2 regions of the Spelaeicoccus albus genome follow, and region 2 is predicted to be linked to the other one. Evidence: riboswitches for the same ligand, from Rfam matches in the RefSeq annotation. Region 2 holds a riboswitch; the other holds the start of a gene.

Region 1 (4,195 bases), 510 kb from region 2:
GCCACGGCGTTCGCCCGGGAGATTGGTGTCGCACGCACCGGTGCCGCCATGATGCTCATGCGACGGCCCGCCTCGACTCGCCCGCGGGCTGCACGGCCGGTCCGAGTTGCAAGCGGTCGTCGGCCAGCGCGTCAATGAAGTCGGCGTCGTGCGTGACCGCTACGACGGCGCTACCCGAATCCAGCAGTTCACGAAGCAACGCGACGAGTTCGGCCCAGGTTCCGGCGTCCTGTCCGAACGTCGGCTCGTCCAACACGACGACCTTGGGAGCGGTGGCAAGAGCGGTAGCCACGGAAAGGCGCCGCTTCTCCCCACCCGACAATGTGAACGGGTTGGCCCGGGCCAACCCCGACAAGCGCAGCCTGTTCAACAACTCGTCGATGCGCGCACGGCGTTGTTCCGGCGGCACGCCGGCCTTCACCAGCCCGAGAGCGAGTTCGTCATCGACCGATCCGGTCAAGAATTGCAGTTCCGGGTCTTGGAAAACGACGCCGATCCGGGTCAGGAGCTCACGCGAGGACCACTCGTTCGGCTCGCTGCCGGCATCGCCGGCCAGTTCGGACGCGGCTTCCACGGCGCCGCCCAATTCCGGCAGCAGCCCGGCCAATGTCAGCGCGAGCGTGGATTTGCCGGACCCGTTCGGTCCGCTGATGGCCAAGCACCGTCCCGAGCGGATGCGCACGTCGATGTCGCCGGCAGCCGGCACGCCCCCCGCCGGCCGTCGCTCCCGAGAAAAGAAGCGACGTCGTCCCCCGCGGCCGACCGTCAGGCCGTTGGCCCGGAGAAGTTCCGGTCCGGCCGGACGCCTGCCGCGCCCAGGCAGGGCAGGTGGAAATTCCGGCACCCAGACGCCGGCTTCGGCAAGCATGCGGCCGTGCCGACCCAGGACGTCGTCCGGCTCGCCATCCGCTAACACCCCGCCGCCCGGCGCCAGGACGATGATCCGGTCGACGACGTCCCGCCATACCGCGACCCGATGTTCAACGATGAGCGTCGTGGCCTGACGCGACGCGGTGGCGGCCACCACCGCCTCTCGAACCTGCCGGACGCCGTCCGGGTCAAGATTCGCCGTCGGCTCGTCCAGCAGAATCAGCCCGGCCCGCATGGCCAGCACGCCGGCCAGCGCCAAGCGTTGCTTTTGTCCGCCGGACAAGGCGGTCGTCGGCCGATCGCGTTCAACGGGGAGCCCGACGGCGCGCAGCGCGGAATCGACCCGCGGCCAGATATCGCGACGAGGCACGCCGAGGTTTTCGCACCCGAACGCCACGTCGTCGCCGCACCGGGCCAGGACAACCTGTGATTCCGGGTCTTGAAGGACGAGCCCCGACCTGCCGGGCAGCCGTCCCGGTCCGAATGCGGGCCGGCCGTCAACGAGCAGCTCCCCGACGCTTTCGCCTTCGTCGGCTCCACCCAGGACGCCGGCCAGCGCGCCCATCAGCGTCGACTTGCCGGCTCCGGACGGGCCAAGCACCAGAATTTTCTCGCCCGGCGCGATTGTCAGGTCGAGCCCGGAAACGGCGAACGCCTTGCGGCCGGCATGTCTCCAGCCCCATCCGCGTGCGGTGACCGCGGCCGGGCCGACCGGGCCGGCGAATTCGGGCTCGGCCATTTAAATCGCTTCCCGGCTGCGTCCGGCCGCGAACCGGTTCAGCGCGCCGGTGCGTGCCAACGCTCGCACGGCCACCCAGGAGAGCAGGCCGCCGAGCACCGCGCCCGAGACGATGGTGCACGCCGTGTACAGGGATTTCCAAGCGGCGCTCCACGCCGCCGAGTCCGTGAACGTCGTGTCCATCAGCCCACAGACCAGTCCGGACGCCGCTCCGGCCAGGACGGCGACCGCCACGCCCCACTTCCGGTAGAGGAAGAGCAGCAAGATCACCTCGGCGCCGAGCCCTTGGGCGAGCCCCCAGATCAAGTTGGAGAAGCCGAATTGGCTGCCAATGGCCATCTCGACCGTCGCGGCGACGATCTCCGTGAAGACGGCGGCACCGGGCTTGCGGACGACCAGCCCGCCGATGACTCCGGCAAATAGCCAGACGCCGGCCAGCAGCCCGCTGAGCGGCGCGATGACCACCAGTAGATTGCTCAGCGGCGTCCACGCCAGGCCCCAGGCCCAAAAGATGACGCCTGCCGCAACGCCAAGAACCGCCGCAATCACGATGTCGACGACGCGCCACCGGAATCTACCGGCGCGCGGCGTCTGCGAAACGTGTGCAGTAACCATTGCACTGACCTCCTGTGCATATCAGGAGGGGTAAAGAGCTCTCGACTCCCTTCGCCGGTATTAGCCGGATCAGGTTCGAGGGTCTGCGGATTCGTCACCGCACTCTCAGCACTCTTGCCGTGCTCCCCTGTCGCTGCGGCAAGTGTACGTCGGAACAGGCGGCCGACCCAAACGTCCGCCCCGCGGCCGGAGCCGGCTCAGCCGCCGAGGCCGTTCTTTGCCAGCCAGTCGCCGGCGACCTTCTTGCTGTCCAGCTTGTCGAGTTGCACCTTTTTGGTCAGCGCGGTCAGCTCGTGCGTCGTGAGCTTCTTGTTGACTTCGTCCAACACCTTCTTGACCTTGGGCGTTGCCTTCTTCTTGTTCACCAGCGGTACCACATTGCCGGGCAGGAAGAGGTGTTTATCGTCTTTCAGCACCACGAAACCGTTCTTGGCGACCTGCGGGTCGGTGGTGAACAGGTTCGCCGCTTGCACTTGACCGTTCTTCAATGCCGTCACGGTCTCCGGACCGGCGGTATCCAGCGGCTTGAAGTCCTTGAAGTGCAGGCCGTAGACCTTCTTCAAGCCGGGCACGCCGGTCTTTCGCTTGGCCCATTCGGGCGGCCCGCCCAACACGAGTTTCGATGCCACCGGCTTCAAATCGGAGATCGTCTTCAGGTTGTACTTCTTCGCGGTCTCCTTGGTGACGGTCACCGAGTCCTGATCGGCGGCTTTGCTGGGGTCCAGCACCGTCAGATTGTTCGGCACGGCCTTCTTCAGCCGCTTCATCACTGTGGCCGGATCAGTCGACGTGGCGTTCTTGTCCAGATACTGCAGCAGGTTCCCCGTGTATTCGGGCACCAGATCGATGGAGCCGTCCTTAATTGCCTTGATGTACACCTCGCGCTGGCCGATATTGAGTTTCGTGCCGGCCTTCACGCCCGCATCGTTCAACGCGCCCGCGTAGATCTCGGCGATCAGCGAGTTTTCCGGAAAGTTCGCGGAGCCGACGATGATCTTCCCGTTCGATCCTCCCTCGGTGCTGTCATTTTTCAGCGGATCTTTCCCCGCACCGCACGAGGACACGGCGAGTACCCCGGCCACTGCGGCCGCAACGATTGCCATCTTTCGCATGAACGTTTCCTATCTGTGTGCCATCTCTTGGTCCGTAGTGCCTGACGTCCCCGCGGCCGAGGGTCCCGTGCCGCGCTCATCCGACTCCGCACGCTGTGCCGCGCGTGCCGACCGGGCATTCGTGAGTCGGAGTTTACGAGCCGACACGCCCGGGGACACGATGAGGGTTTGCACGCCGACCAGCGCTATCTCGACGAGAACGGCCAGGATGACGACGAGCAGCGATCCGGCGGCCATCTGCGCGTAGTCCTGCGTGGCGAGCCCGTCGATGAGGTACCGGCCAAGGCCGCCCAACGATACGTACGCCGCGACCGTCGCCGTGGCGATGACCTGGAGCGCCGAGCTTCGGATCCCGGCCACGATCAGCGGCAGCGCGTTCGGCAGTTCGACCTGCCACAACACCTGTCGGCTGGTCATTCCCATCCCGTATCCGGCTTGCTTGATCTCCTCCGGGACCGCGGCCACGCCCGCGAACGTGTTTGTCATGATCGGCGGAATCGCCAAAATGACGAGCACGATGATGCACGGCAGGGTGAACGCCAGGTCATTCGTGATCACCGGCGAAATGATGAGCACGCCCAGGATCAGCAATCCGAGGGTCGGCAGGGCGCGCAGGGCGTTGGCGATGCCGGCCATGACGACCCGGCCGCGCCCGGTATGCCCGATGTAGAGGCCCAGCGGCAGTCCGATCGCCATGGCGAAGGCCAGCGTGATCCCGGAGTAGGCGAGATGCTCGACGACGCGGATCCAGATGCCGGTCTGGCCGGTCCAGTGGGATGGGTCGAACAGCCACGCGATCATGCCGTCACCTCTTCCGTGCGTGCCCGCTTCCACGGCGTCATGAGCCGTTCGGCCACCA
Region 2 (4,195 bases):
GCTCTGCGTCTACTCGCGAGGAGAATCGTTCATGCCGGCGGACAATCCGTTTTTCGAAACCAGCGCGCTGCCCTATCAGCTGCCGCCGTTCGACGTCATCGACGACTCGCATTATCTGCCCGCCTTCGAACGCGGATTCGCCGAACAGCTCGCCGAAATCGACGAGATCACGGGCAGCGACGAGCCCGCCACGTTCGCCAATACGGTTGCGGCGTTCGAAAAGTCCGGACTGCTGCTCACCCGAGTCGCCAACACGTTCTTCGCGCTGCACTCCTCCGATGCCACCCCGGAGATGGAGGCGATCGATGAAGAGGTCACGCCGCGCTTTGCCGCGCACCGCGACGCCATTCGGATGAACCGCGCCCTCTACCGGCGCCTCACGGCCATCGACGCGGACGCCGAGAACCTGGACGCCGAATCGCGCCGGCTACTGGACAAAATGCGCAAAGACTTCGTTCGCTCCGGCGCCGAACTCGACGACGCCCAGCAAGATGAATTGCGCGCCATGAACACCGAACTGGCGTCGCTGACCAGCGAGTTCGGCCGGAAGCTGCTTGCCGACACCAATGACTCCGCGCTCGTCGTCGACGACCCGGCCGAACTCGACGGCCTCTCCGCCGACGCCGTGAGCGCCGCAGCTCACGCGGCCGACGAACTCGGACGATCCGGCTCCTACGCCCTGCCGCTGGTACTGCCGACCGTGCAGCCGGACCTGGCGGTGCTCACGAACCCGGAAACCCGCCGAGCACTGTTCGACGCCTCGATAGTTCGCGGCGCCCGCGCCAATGAGAACGACACCCGCAAGCTGGTCAGCCGCATCACGTCGCTGCGATCACGCCGGGCCAAGCTGCTCGGGTACCAAACGCACGCCGATCTGCAGATCGAAGACCAAACCGCCGGAACCCCCGAAGCGGCCGGCGCCATGTTGTCCGAGCTGGCACCACCGGCAGTGGCCAACGGACGCCGCGAACTCGCCCAGCTCGCCGAACAATCCGACAGCGACACGGCTGTCGACCCGTGGGACGTCCACTTCTTGTCCGAAGAGTTCCGCAGGGAGCGGCTCAGCATCGACACCGCCGCGTTCCGGCCGTATTTCGAGCTCGACCGAGTGCTGTTCGACGGCGTGTTCTACGCGGCGAACCGGCTGTACGGCATCACGTTCGACGAGCGGACGGACCTGCCGACCTACCATGACGGCGTCCGGACTTTCGAAGTCCACGACGCCGACGGCAGTGAGCTCGGCCTGTTCCTGGGCGACTATTTCACTCGGCCGACCAAGCGCGGCGGAGCCTGGATGACCAGCTTCGTGGACCAGTCGACGTTGCTGGGGCAAAAACCCGTGGTGGTCAACAATCTCAATATCCCCGAGCCGGCGGACGGCGAAACGACGCTTCTCACGCTCGACCAGGTGCGCACCATGTTCCACGAGTTCGGTCATGCGCTGCACGGGCTGTTCTCGAACGTGACGTTCCCGAGCCTCTCGGGAACGAACGTGCCGCGCGACTTCGTCGAGTACCCGTCGCAGGTCAACGAAATGTGGATGGTCTGGCCCGAGGTGATCACGAATTACGCTCGCCACTACGAGACCGACGAGCCCATGCCGGTCGAATGGATCGACAAGATCGTCGAGGCACGACGGTTCGGTCAGGGGTACGCCACCACCGAATATCTGGCCGCCGCCATGCTCGACCTGGTCTGGCACTCCTTGGAGGACGGCGAGTCGATCGACGATCCGATCACATTTGAAGCGCAAGCGCTGGACGCGGCCGGCCTGCACGTTCCGGCGATCCCGCCGCGCTATCGCAGCTGCTATTTCAACCACATCTTTGCCGGCGGGTATTCGGCCGGCTACTACTCCTACATCTGGAGCGAGGTGCTCGACGCCGACACCGTCGAATGGTTCAAGGAAAACGGCGGTCTCGGCCGCGTCGGCGGCGACTACTTCCGCGAAACGCTGCTCAGCCGCGGCGGCAGCGTCGATCCGATGGACGCCTTCCGGAACTTCCGCGGCCGCGACCCGCAAATCGCGCCGTTGTTGCGCAGGCGCGGCCTGAACCGGGACTGATCCGGCGTCCGCTCCGCGCCGGCCGGACGACGTCCGCGTCGCGCCGACCGGGCGCGGGCCGGTAAGGTGAAAAGACAAACAGTGACACGGGGTGCCGCCGCGCGGCTGAGAGCAGACCCGTCGAACCTGATCTAGTTCGAACTAGCGAAGGGATGTCGCGATGGACGTCGCATACACCTCCGAAGTATTGGCACGGGTGCGGGCTACCAATCCGCTCGTCCAGTGCCTGACCAATTCCGTCGTCACCGGATTCACGGCCAATGTGCTGCTGGCTTTGGGCGCCTCGCCGGCCATGACCGACGTGCCGCGCGAGTCCGGTCCGTTCGCCGAGATCGCCTCGGCCGTGCTGATCAATACCGGCACGCCGCACGCCGAACAGCGCAATGCCATGGCCGAGGCGGCAAAGGCCGCGCACCGGGCCGGAACGCCGTGGGTGCTCGATCCGGTAGCGGTCGGCAGCCTCCCGGTGCGCACGGCCCTTGCCCGCGGGCTGCTCGACTTCCGTCCGACGGCCGTGCGCGGCAACCCCTCCGAGATCATCGCGCTTGCGGAATTGGGCGGCGGCGGTCGCGGCACCGACGCCATCGATACGCCGGACGACGCGCTGCCGGCCGGGGCAGCGCTTGCCGCGTCGTGCGGCGCCGTCACTGCCGTGTCCGGTCGCGTCGATCTGGTCACGGACGGCACTCGAGTGATCCGGTCGGCGTCCGGCACGTCGCTGTTGACGAAGATCACCGGCGGCGGGTGCGCCCTCGGCGCCGTCACGGCGGCATTCCTGGCCGTGGCCGGGGCCGACCGTAGCGGCGGCGAACCGGCCGACGGCCCGGGTGCCGTCTTGAACGCTACGGCCGCCGCAACCGTGGTCTATACCGCCGCTGCCGAAATGGCCGCCGAATCCGCCGGAGGGCCGGGCACGTTCGCCGGGCTTTTCCTCGACGCGCTCGCCGCAGTGGACACCGCCGACATCGAGCGTCGGGCGGCGCTGTCATGACGGCGGCGGGCAGCGGAATCTACCTGGTCACCGACGCCGGGCAGTGCGGACGGCGCGGCGTCGTTGCCACGGTCGGGGCGGCGATCGACGGCGGCGTACGCACGATCCAAGTCCGCAATAAAAGTGCCGGCGGCCGCGAACTCTTCGACGAGGTGACCGCCGTTGCCGACGCAGCCGGCGACCGGGCGTTCGTGCTCGTCGACGACCGCGTCGACGTCTACCTTGCCGCGCGGGCGGCCGGAGCAGCCGTCCACGGAGTCCACGTCGGCCAGGACGATCTCCCGGTGGAACTGGTTCGCGAGATTGTCGGCCCGCAGGCCGTCGTCGGTCTGACCGCGAATTCGGATGCGCACGCGGCCGCAGCCCTCCGGATGCCGCCCGGCACCGTGGATTATCTGGGAGTGGGCGCGATCCGCGCCACATCGACCAAACCGGACCATCCCACCCCGCTCGGCGTCGCCGGATTCGCCCGGTTCGCGGCCACGGCGTCGCTTCCGTGCGTGGCGATCGGCGGAATCGGCCGTGCCGACGTTCCCGCGCTGAAACAAGCCGGCGCCGCAGGCGTGGCGGTCGTGTCCGCCATCTGCGCGTCGACCGACCCGGAACGAGCCGCCCGCGATCTCGTGACTGGGTGGGCTTCATGACCCTGCCCCGAGTCCTCAGCATCGCCGGCACGGATCCGACCGGCGGCGCCGGCATCCAGGCGGATCTGAAATCGATTGCGGCAGTGGGCGGGTTCGGCATGGCTGCCGTGACGGCCCTTGTTGCGCAAAACACGCGCGGAGTGCGTTCGGTGCACACTCCCCCTCCGTCGTTCCTGCGGCAGCAGCTGGACGCCGTGAGCGCAGACGTCCGGATCGACGCCGTCAAGATCGGCATGTTGGGCGGCGCCGATGTGGTGCGCACGGTTACCGACTGGCTTAGCGAGGCCAAGCCGCCCATCGTCGTCCTCGACCCCGTCATGGTGGCCACGAGCGGCGACCGGCTGCTCGCCAAGTCGTCGGAGGACGCCGTCCGGAGCCTTGCGACGGTTGTCGACCTGGTGACGCCCAATCTTGCTGAACTAGCGGTGCTGACCGGGTCGGCGGAAGCAACGCAATGGCACGACGCGCTCGCACAAGGCCGCCAATTGGCCGATT

Evidence for each region. Region 2 has a riboswitch for thiamine pyrophosphate ahead of thiM (hydroxyethylthiazole kinase). Riboswitches for the same ligand answer to the same signal wherever they lie in the genome.
Region 1: it holds a riboswitch for thiamine pyrophosphate, as region 2 does, so the genes downstream of both, BJY26_RS02840 (ECF transporter S component) here and thiM (hydroxyethylthiazole kinase) in region 2, are expected to answer to the same signal.

The regions. Positions count from the first base shown of each region.
Region 1 is NZ_JACBZP010000001.1:585,630-589,824, forward strand. It holds gene BJY26_RS02830 (energy-coupling factor transporter transmembrane component T family protein) at 1-59, opposite strand, end outside; gene BJY26_RS02835 (ABC transporter ATP-binding protein) at 56-1,609, opposite strand; gene BJY26_RS02840 (ECF transporter S component) at 1,610-2,224, opposite strand; TPP riboswitch at 2,254-2,363, opposite strand; gene BJY26_RS02845 (ABC transporter substrate-binding protein) at 2,422-3,336, opposite strand; gene BJY26_RS02850 (ABC transporter permease) at 3,346-4,137, opposite strand; gene BJY26_RS02855 (ABC transporter permease) at 4,134-4,195, opposite strand, start outside.
Region 2 is NZ_JACBZP010000001.1:77,221-81,415, forward strand. It holds gene BJY26_RS00345 (M3 family metallopeptidase) at 32-2,065, shown strand; TPP riboswitch at 2,143-2,235, shown strand; gene thiM (hydroxyethylthiazole kinase) at 2,226-3,056, shown strand; gene thiE (thiamine phosphate synthase) at 3,053-3,700, shown strand; gene BJY26_RS00360 (bifunctional hydroxymethylpyrimidine kinase/phosphomethylpyrimidine kinase) at 3,697-4,195, shown strand, end outside.